4 regions of the Methylobacterium sp. E-016 genome follow, and region 4 is predicted to be linked to each of the others. Evidence: predicted binding sites of a transcription regulator. Region 4 holds the regulator's gene; each other region holds the start of a gene.

Region 1 (2,195 bases), on a different contig from region 4:
CGGTCGGTTACAACCCAGGCGATCCCGATGCGCGGACCCTTGCTTCTCCTCGCCCTGACGCTCGCCCTCTCGCCGGCGCGGGCCGCCGACACCGCGACTGCCCCCAGCGCCGACCCGACGCAGGTCCGGCCGGGCACCTACCGCCTCGATCCCGACCACGCCAAGATCACCTGGTCGCTGAGCCATCTCGGCTTCTCGACCTATTACGGGCAGATCACCGACGTCACCGGCGACGCGACCCTCGACCCCAAGGACGCGACCAAGATCCGGCTCAAGGTCACGATCGGCACCGACAGCATCACCGGCGTGAACCCGAAGCTCGACGCGCATCTCCAGACGCCCGACTTCTTCGACACCGCGAAGTTCCCGAGCGCGACCTTCGCCGCCACCGCGGTGGAGGCGACGAGCCCGACCACGGCACGCGTCACCGGCGACCTGACGCTGCGCGGCGTCACCAAGCCGGTCGCCTTCGACGCGACCTTCAACCAGGCCGGCATCCATCCCGTCGACAAGGCCTACACCGTCGGCTTCGACGGCCGCGCCGTGCTGAAGCGGTCGGACTTCGGCATCGACGCCTACCTGCCGATGCTCGGCGACGAGGTCGTCCTGCGCCTCGAAGGCGAGTTCAAGGCGGTGAACTGATCTGCCTCAGCCGAGCTTGGCCAACGCCGCCGCGATCCGCGCGGCGCCCGGCCCGGCCGCGCCGGGCGGCGGGTTCGCGCGCTTGAGCGCATGGGCGCCGCGATGGTTGACGTGGGTGATGGCGATGGCGAGCGCATCGGCCGCATCCGCCAGCTTGAACTCGGCCTTCGGCAACAGGAAGCGCACCATCGCCTGGATCTGCGCCTTCTCGGCATGCCCCGAGCCGCAGACCGACTTCTTGATCAGGTTCGCCGCGTACTCGAACACCGGCACGCCGGCGAGCGCCGGCACCAGCAGCGCGATGGCGCGGGCGTGCCCGAGCTTGAGCGTCGCCTGCGCGTCCTTGTTGACGAAGGTCTCCTCGACCGAAACCTCGTTGGGCGAGAAGTCCCGCACGACCCGGGTGATGCCCTCGTGCAATTCGCGCAGGCGCAGCGCCAGCGGCAGGTCGCCGTCCGAGGTGACGACGCCGCAATCGACGTAGGCGAGCTTCGCCCCCGTCACCGTCACGACGCCCCAGCCGGTGCGGCGCAGGCCCGGATCGATGCCGAGGATGCGGATGGGCGTCATGAACCGGACCTTGGCCGCACGGCCGGAACGCCGTACCGGCTCTGTCTGAGCACATAGCGTGAACGAAGGGTTTCGCCAAACGGTCGCGGCTGGCCGACTTTCGAAACTGAGGCGATCGAACTACCGTCGGCTTCGCGGCGCGCCACGATGCGGGCCGAAACCTCGGGCGGGCTGGCGGATGAACACCCTCGATTGGCTGGTGCCGACCCTGGCCTTCCTCGCGCCGATGCCGCCGATGCGGCCGGAGCCGCCGAAACCGCTGCGCGGCAACGCCTGGGCGGCGGGCATGGTCATCGGCAGCGTCTGCCTGATGATGGTGCTGCCGATGTTCACGATCTGGAGCTTCTGGGGGCCGCACGATTCCTTCCAGGTCCGCTGCGAGGCCTCGGGCGGCCGCGTGCTGCAGGACCCGGCGATCGGGGTCGCGCCCTACCGCTGCGACCGCAGCGGGGCGGCCTCGCCCCGCTGACGCCCACGCCTCAGGCCTCGAGCTTGGCCACCAGCGCGTCGGACAGGGCGAAGTTGACGTAGACGTTCTGCACGTCGTCCTGGTCCTCGATCACCTCGACGAGGCGGATCAGCTTCTCGCCGGTCTCGTCGTCGACGTCGATCGTGTTCTGCGCCTTCCAGACGAGGCCGGTGCGGGTCGGCTCGCCGAAGCGCGCCTCCAGGGCCTTGGTGACCTCGCCGAAGGAGTCCTGCGCGCAGGTGATCTCGTGGCCGGATTCGTCCGAGCGCACGTCGTCGGCGCCGGCCTCGATCGCCGCCTCCAGCATCGTGTCGGCGTCGGCGACCGAGGCCGCGAAGCCGACCACCCCGACGCGGTCGAACATGAACGCGACGGCGCCGGTCTCGGCGAGGCTCCCGCCGGACTTGGTGAAGGCCGAGCGCACGTCGGAGGCCGTGCGGTTGCGGTTGTCGGTCTGCGCCTCGACGATCAGCGCGGCGCCGCCCGGGCCGTAGCCCTCGTAGCGGATCTCCTC
Region 2 (2,195 bases), on a different contig from region 4:
GCTTCTCGCGGCTGAACATGTGCATCGAGCCGCCCTTGCCGCGGCTGTAGCCGCCGCGGCGGCCGGTGAGCTCGGCCATCACCCCCTTCGGGTCCATGCCGCAGGCGAGCATGTGGCCGTGGTCGCGGTAGCCGGTGATGACCTGGTCGCCGTCGACCGAGGCCATCTGCATGCCGACGACGACCGCCTCCTGGCCGATGTAGAGGTGGCAGAACCCGCCGATCAGGCCCATTCCGTAGAGTTGCCCCGCCTTCTCCTCGAAGCGGCGGATCAGCAGCATCTGGTGGTAGGCGTGGAGGTCTTCCTCACGGGTGAATTGCGGCGCGTTCGGTGCGGGCTGGTGCTCGGCCGCCACGGCCTCCGGCGTCTCCGCGGCAGGGTTGGGCTGCCCCGCATCTTTCGCGGCATCCATCGGCGTGCTCCCGTGCTGGCGTCTGTTCCCTCCCGGTTTAGGACACGCGCTCCGGGAATGCGAGGGCCGACGCTCTGACAGGTGTTTGTGGTTGTCATACCCGATCCGCATGCCCGATCCGCACGCCCGATCGGCATGATCCCCTCGGGACGGCGGATGCGGGCCGCGCTCAAGCCGGGACGCGCGCGCGGGACTGGAGGCGGTACCCGCTCACGGGTCGATGACGACCACGTCGTTGGCGTGCACCCGGCCGAGGACGACCCGGGCGCGCTCCTCCAGCAGGTCGCGGTCGATCTGCTCGCTGCGCAGCAGCGCGACGCGGTGCTCCCAGGTCGCCCGCTCGGCCTTGGCCGCCGCGAGCTCCCGGGTGAGCCCGAAGGCCTGGATCTTGAGGGCGCGCTTGGCCTCCAGGCCCCGGTTGCCGTTCTCGGCCTGGTACACAAAGTAGCCGACCACCAGCCCGGACAGGGTCCAGAGGCTGAGAGGCAAAACGACCATTCTGACGCGGCGACGGACGACCATGGCGCGACCATCGTCCGGGTCGGTTAACAAAGCCTTTGCCGCGGCCGCCGATCGTGCGCTCGGCGGTGGACGGCCGCGCCCGGATGGGTTGAACCGCGCCCCGTGGTGATGGATAGTCGGAACAAAGATCGAACATCGAGGCGGCCGCCCTGCGGTGCGGCGGTCTCGCGGAACGGGACAGCGCAGTGACCGCCTCGGTGCGGAAAGTTATCCACATCGACATGGACGCGTTCTACGCCTCCGTCGAGCAGCGCGACGACCCGGCCCTGCGCGGCCTGCCGGTCGCGGTCGGCGGCTCGCGCGAGCGCGGCGTGGTCGCCGCCGCGAGCTACGAGGCGCGGGCCTTCGGGGTGCGCTCGGCGATGCCCTCGGTGACGGCGCGCCGGCTCTGCCCAGACCTGGTGTTCGTGCGCCCGCGCTTCGAGGTCTACCGCGGCATCTCGGAGGAGATCCGGACGGTATTCTCCGAGCACACGCCGGTGATCGAGCCGCTCTCCCTCGACGAGGCCTACCTCGACGTCACCGAGAACCTGCAGGGCCTGCCGACCGCCACCGCCGTCGCCCGGGCGATCCGCACCACGATCCGCGCGCGCACCGGACTCGTCGCCTCGGCCGGCGTCTCGTACAACAAGTTCCTCGCCAAGGTCGCCTCGGACTACCGCAAGCCCGACGCGCTGTTCGTGATCACCCCCGAGATGGGTCCGGCCTTCGTCGAGGACCTCGCCATCGGCCGCTTCCACGGCATCGGCCCGGTGACGGAGGCGAAGATGCGCCGCCTCGGCATCCATACCGGCCGCGACCTCAAGGCCCGCTCGCTGGAGGATCTGGCCGCCATCCTCGGCAGCGCCGCCCCCTACTATCACGGGGTGGCCCGCGGCATCGACGAGCGCCCGGTGCGGGCGCACCGCATCCGCAAGTCGATCGGTGCCGAGAACACCTTCTCCGACGACAGCGCCGACCTCAAAATCCTCGCCGAGCGCCTCGCGCCGATCCTCGACAAGGTCGCGGCGGCCTGCGCCGCCAAGGGTCTGCGCGGCCGGACCGTGACGCTGAAGGTGAAGTTCTCCGACTTCGCGCAGGTCACGCGGGCGCGCTCCCTGGCTTCCCCCGTCGGCGACCGCGCCAGCCTGGAGGCGATCAGCCTGGGCCTGCTGCGCGACCTCCGCCCGCTCCGGCGCAGCGTGCGGCTGCTCGGCGTCTCGCTCTCGGCCCTCGACCACGGCGACGCCGCGGAACCGCTGCAGCTCGGCCTGGCGATCTG
Region 3 (2,195 bases), on a different contig from region 4:
TGGTCGCGAGCATCGTCCACATGCTGCTGAACCAGCAGGCTCCGGAGGCCAAGCCGGCGCCCGCCCCGGCGCCCTCGCCGTTCGCGGTCGCGCCGGGCTGGGCCGAGATGATGAAGGCGTTCGTCCCGGCGCAGGCCGCGCCGGAGGCGCAGAAGCAGGCCGCCAGGCCCCCAGTCTCGAAGCCCCAGGTCTCGAAGCCCGCGCCGAAGCCGGAACCCGATGCCGCCGGCGGCATGTTCCAGCAGATGCTGAAGACCGGCGCCGAGGTTCAGGAACAGAACGTCAAGGCGATGCAGGGCCTGTTCGAGGCGTTCTGGGCCGAGGCCGACCCGGCCAAGGCGGCCGCGGCCAAGCCCTCGGGCACGACGCCGAACGCCGACCCCGCTTCGGAGCCGGACGCGTCGCACCGGTCGCGCAAGGGCCGGCCGGGGACGCGCTGAGGTTGGTCAGTTCTGGCTGACCGCGTTTCCGATGGTCTGGTAGACGGTGCTGACCTTGGACGCGTAGAGGCGCAGGCTGCCGACGATGGCCAGGAAGACCAGCCCCGAGATCAGGGCGTACTCGATGCTCGTCGCGCCGCGCGCGTCGGCGGCGAAGCGGCGCTTCGGCGGCACGGCTCCGGCCCCTTTCGACAGTTCGACGGCCGTCCTCGACATCGATGATCGCCTTCCTCGGCCGAACCGGCACACGGCGACCCTATCCGCGCGACCTTGAGGATGTTTTAACTCGATCGGCGACGGGCGACGGTCGCGGCATCCGCCGAAGCAGGATCCGTGCGACCGGCCGTTTTGCGGGTCCCCTCCCCCGCTTGCGGCGAGAGGGGATGGGCGCTCGGGCGACCCGTCGGGAGCGGGCCCCGCGGGCGCCTTCGCCCCGCTCAGCCGTGGCCGGCTTCCTTGCGCAGGGCGTCGATGCGCTTGGAGGCCTCGGCCTTGTCGATGTCGGGATCGAACGCCTCGGGCTCCTTGGTCTCCTCCGACAGGGTCTTGAGATAGGAGGCCTGCGCACCGGTCATCGGCTCGCCGCCGGTGGTCCACTGGTCGGGATCCTTGATCTGGTTCGACACGTCCTTCGGGTCGGTCTTCGGGTTCTCGTTCGAAGCGGACTTCGTGTCGGACTTGGCGTCGGACTTCGAATCGGACTTCGCCGTGGTCTTGGCAGCGGCCTTGGTCATCGGGCACTCACGCGTTCATGGAATGTTCCGTCAGAACGCGGCCCGCATCCCCGAGGTTCCCCGCCGGCCGGAACCGGCGGGGGATAAGACGCCTCAGGCCGCGCGAACCTTCAGGCTGCGCGAACCTTCAGGCTGCGCGCGCCTGCGGCTGCACCTCGGCGAGGTAGTCGTCCATCAGCGTCCGGGTGATCGCGCCCGGCGCGAACCGGTAGGGCCCGATCTCGGAGACCGGGGTGACCTCGGCGGCCGAGCCGGTGATGAAGCATTCCGAGAAGTCGGCCATCTCCTCGGGGCGGATGCGGCGCTCGGTGACCGCGAGGCCGCGGCGGCGGGCCAGCTCGATCACCGTCTGCCGGGTGATGCCGTTGAGGAAGCGGTCGGCGGTGGGGGTGTGGATCGCCCCGTCGCGGATGAAGAACACGTTGGCGCCGGTGCACTCGGCGACGTTGTCCTCGAAGTCAAGCATCAGCGCGTCGGCATAGCCCTTGTTCTCGGCCCTGTGCTTGGAGATCGTGCAGATCATGTACAGGCCCGCCGCCTTCGAGGCGCAGGGGGCGGTGCGGGGATCGGGCCGGCGATACTCGGCGATGTCGAGGCGGATGCCCTTCATCTTGGTGGCGGCGTCGAAGTAGCTCGGCCATTCCCAGGCGGCGATCGCCAGGTGGATGGTGTTGCCCTGGGCCGAGACGCCCATCATCTCCGAGCCGCGCCAGGCGACCGGGCGGAGATACGCGTCCTGCAGGCCGCTGACCTTGAGCACGGCCTCCTTGGCCGCGACGATCTCGGCGGCCGAATACGGCACCGCGAAGTCGAGCAGCTCGGCGGAGCGGCGCAGGCGCTCGGCATGGGCGAGGCTCTTGAAGATCACCCCGCCATAGGCGCGCTCGCCCTCGAACACCGACGAGCCGTAATGCAGCCCGTGGCTCAGCACGTGGATCTTGGCGTCCCGCCACGGCACCATGGCGCCGTCGAACCAGATGGTGCCCTCGCGCTCGTCGAACGGGATCACGGACATGGGAAC
Region 4 (2,195 bases):
CGACGACGCCGCGTGGCGCCCGGCGCACGGCGCGGTGGCGAGCCTGGCCCTCGACGCGCTGGTCGCAACGAGCGACGTGCTCTCGCTGCACGTGCCGCTGACCGAGGCGACGCGCGACATGATCGGGCCGGCGGCGATCGCGCGGATGCGGCCGGGCGCGATCCTGATCAACGCCGCCCGCGGGGGCGTCGTGGACGAGGCCGCGGTCGCCGCGGCGCTTCGGTCCGGGCACCTCGGCGGGGCGGCGCTCGACGTGTTCGCCCGGGAGCCCGTGGACGCCGCGGGCGGCGCGGCGCTGATCGACGTGCCGAACCTCATCCTGACCCCGCACATCGCCGGCGTGACGCGGGAATCGAACGTGCGCGTCTCGGCGGTCACCGCCCGCGCCGTGCGCCGCAGCCTCGAGGGCTGAGCCCCGCAGCGCAGCGATCGAAAAGGGGCTCGGCGCGCGACGAAATTCGACGCACCGGTCGGATCGGCCGATGAGAACCCTTGCGGAACACTTGACGAACGTTTAACGTGTTCGTGTTTTGTTTCTGCGGCTCCACCTTCGTGTGGCCGCGCATTCTTGCGAGCCGCGCCGATGCTGACCCGTAAACAGCTGGATCTCCTGCGATTCATCGACGAGCGGATGCGCGAGGACGGTGTTCCGCCGTCGTTCGACGAGATGAAGGATGCCCTCGATCTCAAGTCGAAATCCGGCATCCACCGGCTGATCACCGCCCTGGAGGAGCGCGGCTTCCTGCGCCGGCTTCCGAATCGGGCTCGGGCGATCGAGGTGCTGCGCATGCCCGACGGCGCCGGCCGCTCCAGCGCGCCCGCCCCGGTGCCGGCAGCTCCCGCCGCGCCGCGCCGGTTCACCCCGAGCGTGGTCGAGGGCGGGCGCTCGAAGGCCGTGCCGCCGCGTCCTTCCACGACGCAGATGGTCGACGACAGCGGTCGCGCGGTGTCGATCCCGGTGATGGGCCGGATCGCGGCCGGCACGCCGATCTCGGCGATCCAGAACCAGAGCCACGCGATCACCATGTCGCCGGACTTCCTGGCCGGCGGCGAGCACTACGCCCTGGAGGTCCGCGGCGACTCGATGGTCGAGGCGGGCATCCTCGACGGCGACCTCGTGGTCATCCGCAAGCAGGACACCGCCAACACCGGCGACATCATCGTGGCGCTGATCGACGACGAGGAGGCGACGCTGAAGCGGCTGCGCCGTCGCGGCTCCTCGATCGCGCTCGAAGCCGCGAACCCGGCCTACGAGACCCGCGTGCTCGGGCCGGATCGGGTGCAGATCCAGGGCCGCCTGGTTAGCCTCGTGCGCCGTTACTGAAGGGTCTCGCCCGGCATCTCCGGGTTCGGGCCGTCCGCGGCCGGATCGTCGGGTGCCGGGTCGGCGTCCTCCGCCCGGGGGGGCGGTACGGCCATGCCCTGGAACGGGACGTCCTTCGGCTTGGGCTCGGCCGCGGGCGACGATCCGCCCGCTGCCGCGTCATCCGTTCCCTGGGGCGGGGGACGGACCATCGCGGGGCGCCACGGCAGCGTCCGTCCCGGCTCATGCGTGTCGGCCAGAATGAAGCCATTCGACTCGACGCGGATCGCCACGGCGCCGTGGCTGGCGAGGTAGGCGCGATCGATGACGAGGGCGGCGGCGCAGCCCGGCGGTGCGGCGAGCGCCGTGATCAGCACCGAGGCCTTGGCGCAATCCTGCGCGAAGCCGCGGCGATCCTTCAGAAGCGCCACCGCGCGCCCGTCGGCCAACCGAAGCGTGCATCCGATCCGGTCACAAACGGAACCGCCCGTCGCCTGCGCGCCCGGCCTGCCGTCGCCGTCGGCCTTCAGCCACTGCTCCAGCACGAAGTTCGACGGCCGCCCGAGGGCGACGAGGCTGCCGTCGGCGCGGCGCACCGCCGCCCCGCTGCCCTGGCGGTCGACGTAGATGTCGTAGCGGGCCGGCATCGTCGCCAAGCCGAGCCCAAGCAGCGCCGGCGGCAGGGCGAGCCAGCGTAGGCGCGAGACCGGGAGCGTCGCGAGCAGCAGCCCCGCGGCGAGGCACCCGAGCGCGGCGGTGCCGAAGGCCGGGACCACGACGTTGGCGCGCCCGAGCCCCTGGATCCAGCTGGAGATGGTCAGCATGCCGCGCACCGCCAGTCCCATCAGCCACCAGACCGGCTGGTCGAGGGCGAACGGGTAGGCGACGATGC

What was found. The regulator LexA, encoded in region 4, represses DNA repair genes until DNA is damaged. The targets are predictions, from matches to a motif close to TGTTCNNNNTGTGTTCNG.
Region 1: ruvC (crossover junction endodeoxyribonuclease RuvC) is a predicted target of LexA. The motif match lies at 1,260-1,277, and genes of this name have one in related genera.
Region 2: dinB (DNA polymerase IV) is a predicted target of LexA. The motif match lies at 1,052-1,069, and genes of this name have one in related genera.
Region 3: MKK68_RS06770 (DUF3072 domain-containing protein) is a predicted target of LexA. The motif match lies at 1,187-1,204, and genes of this name have one in related genera.

What each region holds. Positions count from the first base shown of each region.
Region 1 covers NZ_JAKSYF010000115.1:106,882-109,076, forward strand. Annotated here, with positions in the region: gene MKK68_RS14845 (YceI family protein) at 28-642, shown strand; gene ruvC (crossover junction endodeoxyribonuclease RuvC) at 649-1,212, opposite strand; gene MKK68_RS14855 (hypothetical protein) at 1,391-1,681, shown strand; gene MKK68_RS14860 (YebC/PmpR family DNA-binding transcriptional regulator) at 1,692-2,195, opposite strand, start outside.
Region 2 covers NZ_JAKSYF010000204.1:29,395-31,589, reverse strand. Annotated here, with positions in the region: gene pdhA (pyruvate dehydrogenase (acetyl-transferring) E1 component subunit alpha) at 1-412, opposite strand, end outside; gene MKK68_RS29025 (FtsB family cell division protein) at 623-934, opposite strand; gene dinB (DNA polymerase IV) at 1,156-2,195, shown strand, end outside.
Region 3 covers NZ_JAKSYF010000064.1:48,651-50,845, reverse strand. Annotated here, with positions in the region: gene MKK68_RS06780 (DUF937 domain-containing protein) at 1-440, shown strand, start outside; gene MKK68_RS06775 (Flp family type IVb pilin) at 447-656, opposite strand; gene MKK68_RS06770 (DUF3072 domain-containing protein) at 878-1,174, opposite strand; gene MKK68_RS06765 (branched-chain amino acid aminotransferase) at 1,302-2,189, opposite strand.
Region 4 covers NZ_JAKSYF010000072.1:69,019-71,213, reverse strand. Annotated here, with positions in the region: gene MKK68_RS07640 (NAD(P)-dependent oxidoreductase) at 1-412, shown strand, start outside; gene lexA (transcriptional repressor LexA) at 584-1,324, shown strand; gene MKK68_RS07630 (ComEC/Rec2 family competence protein) at 1,318-2,195, opposite strand, start outside.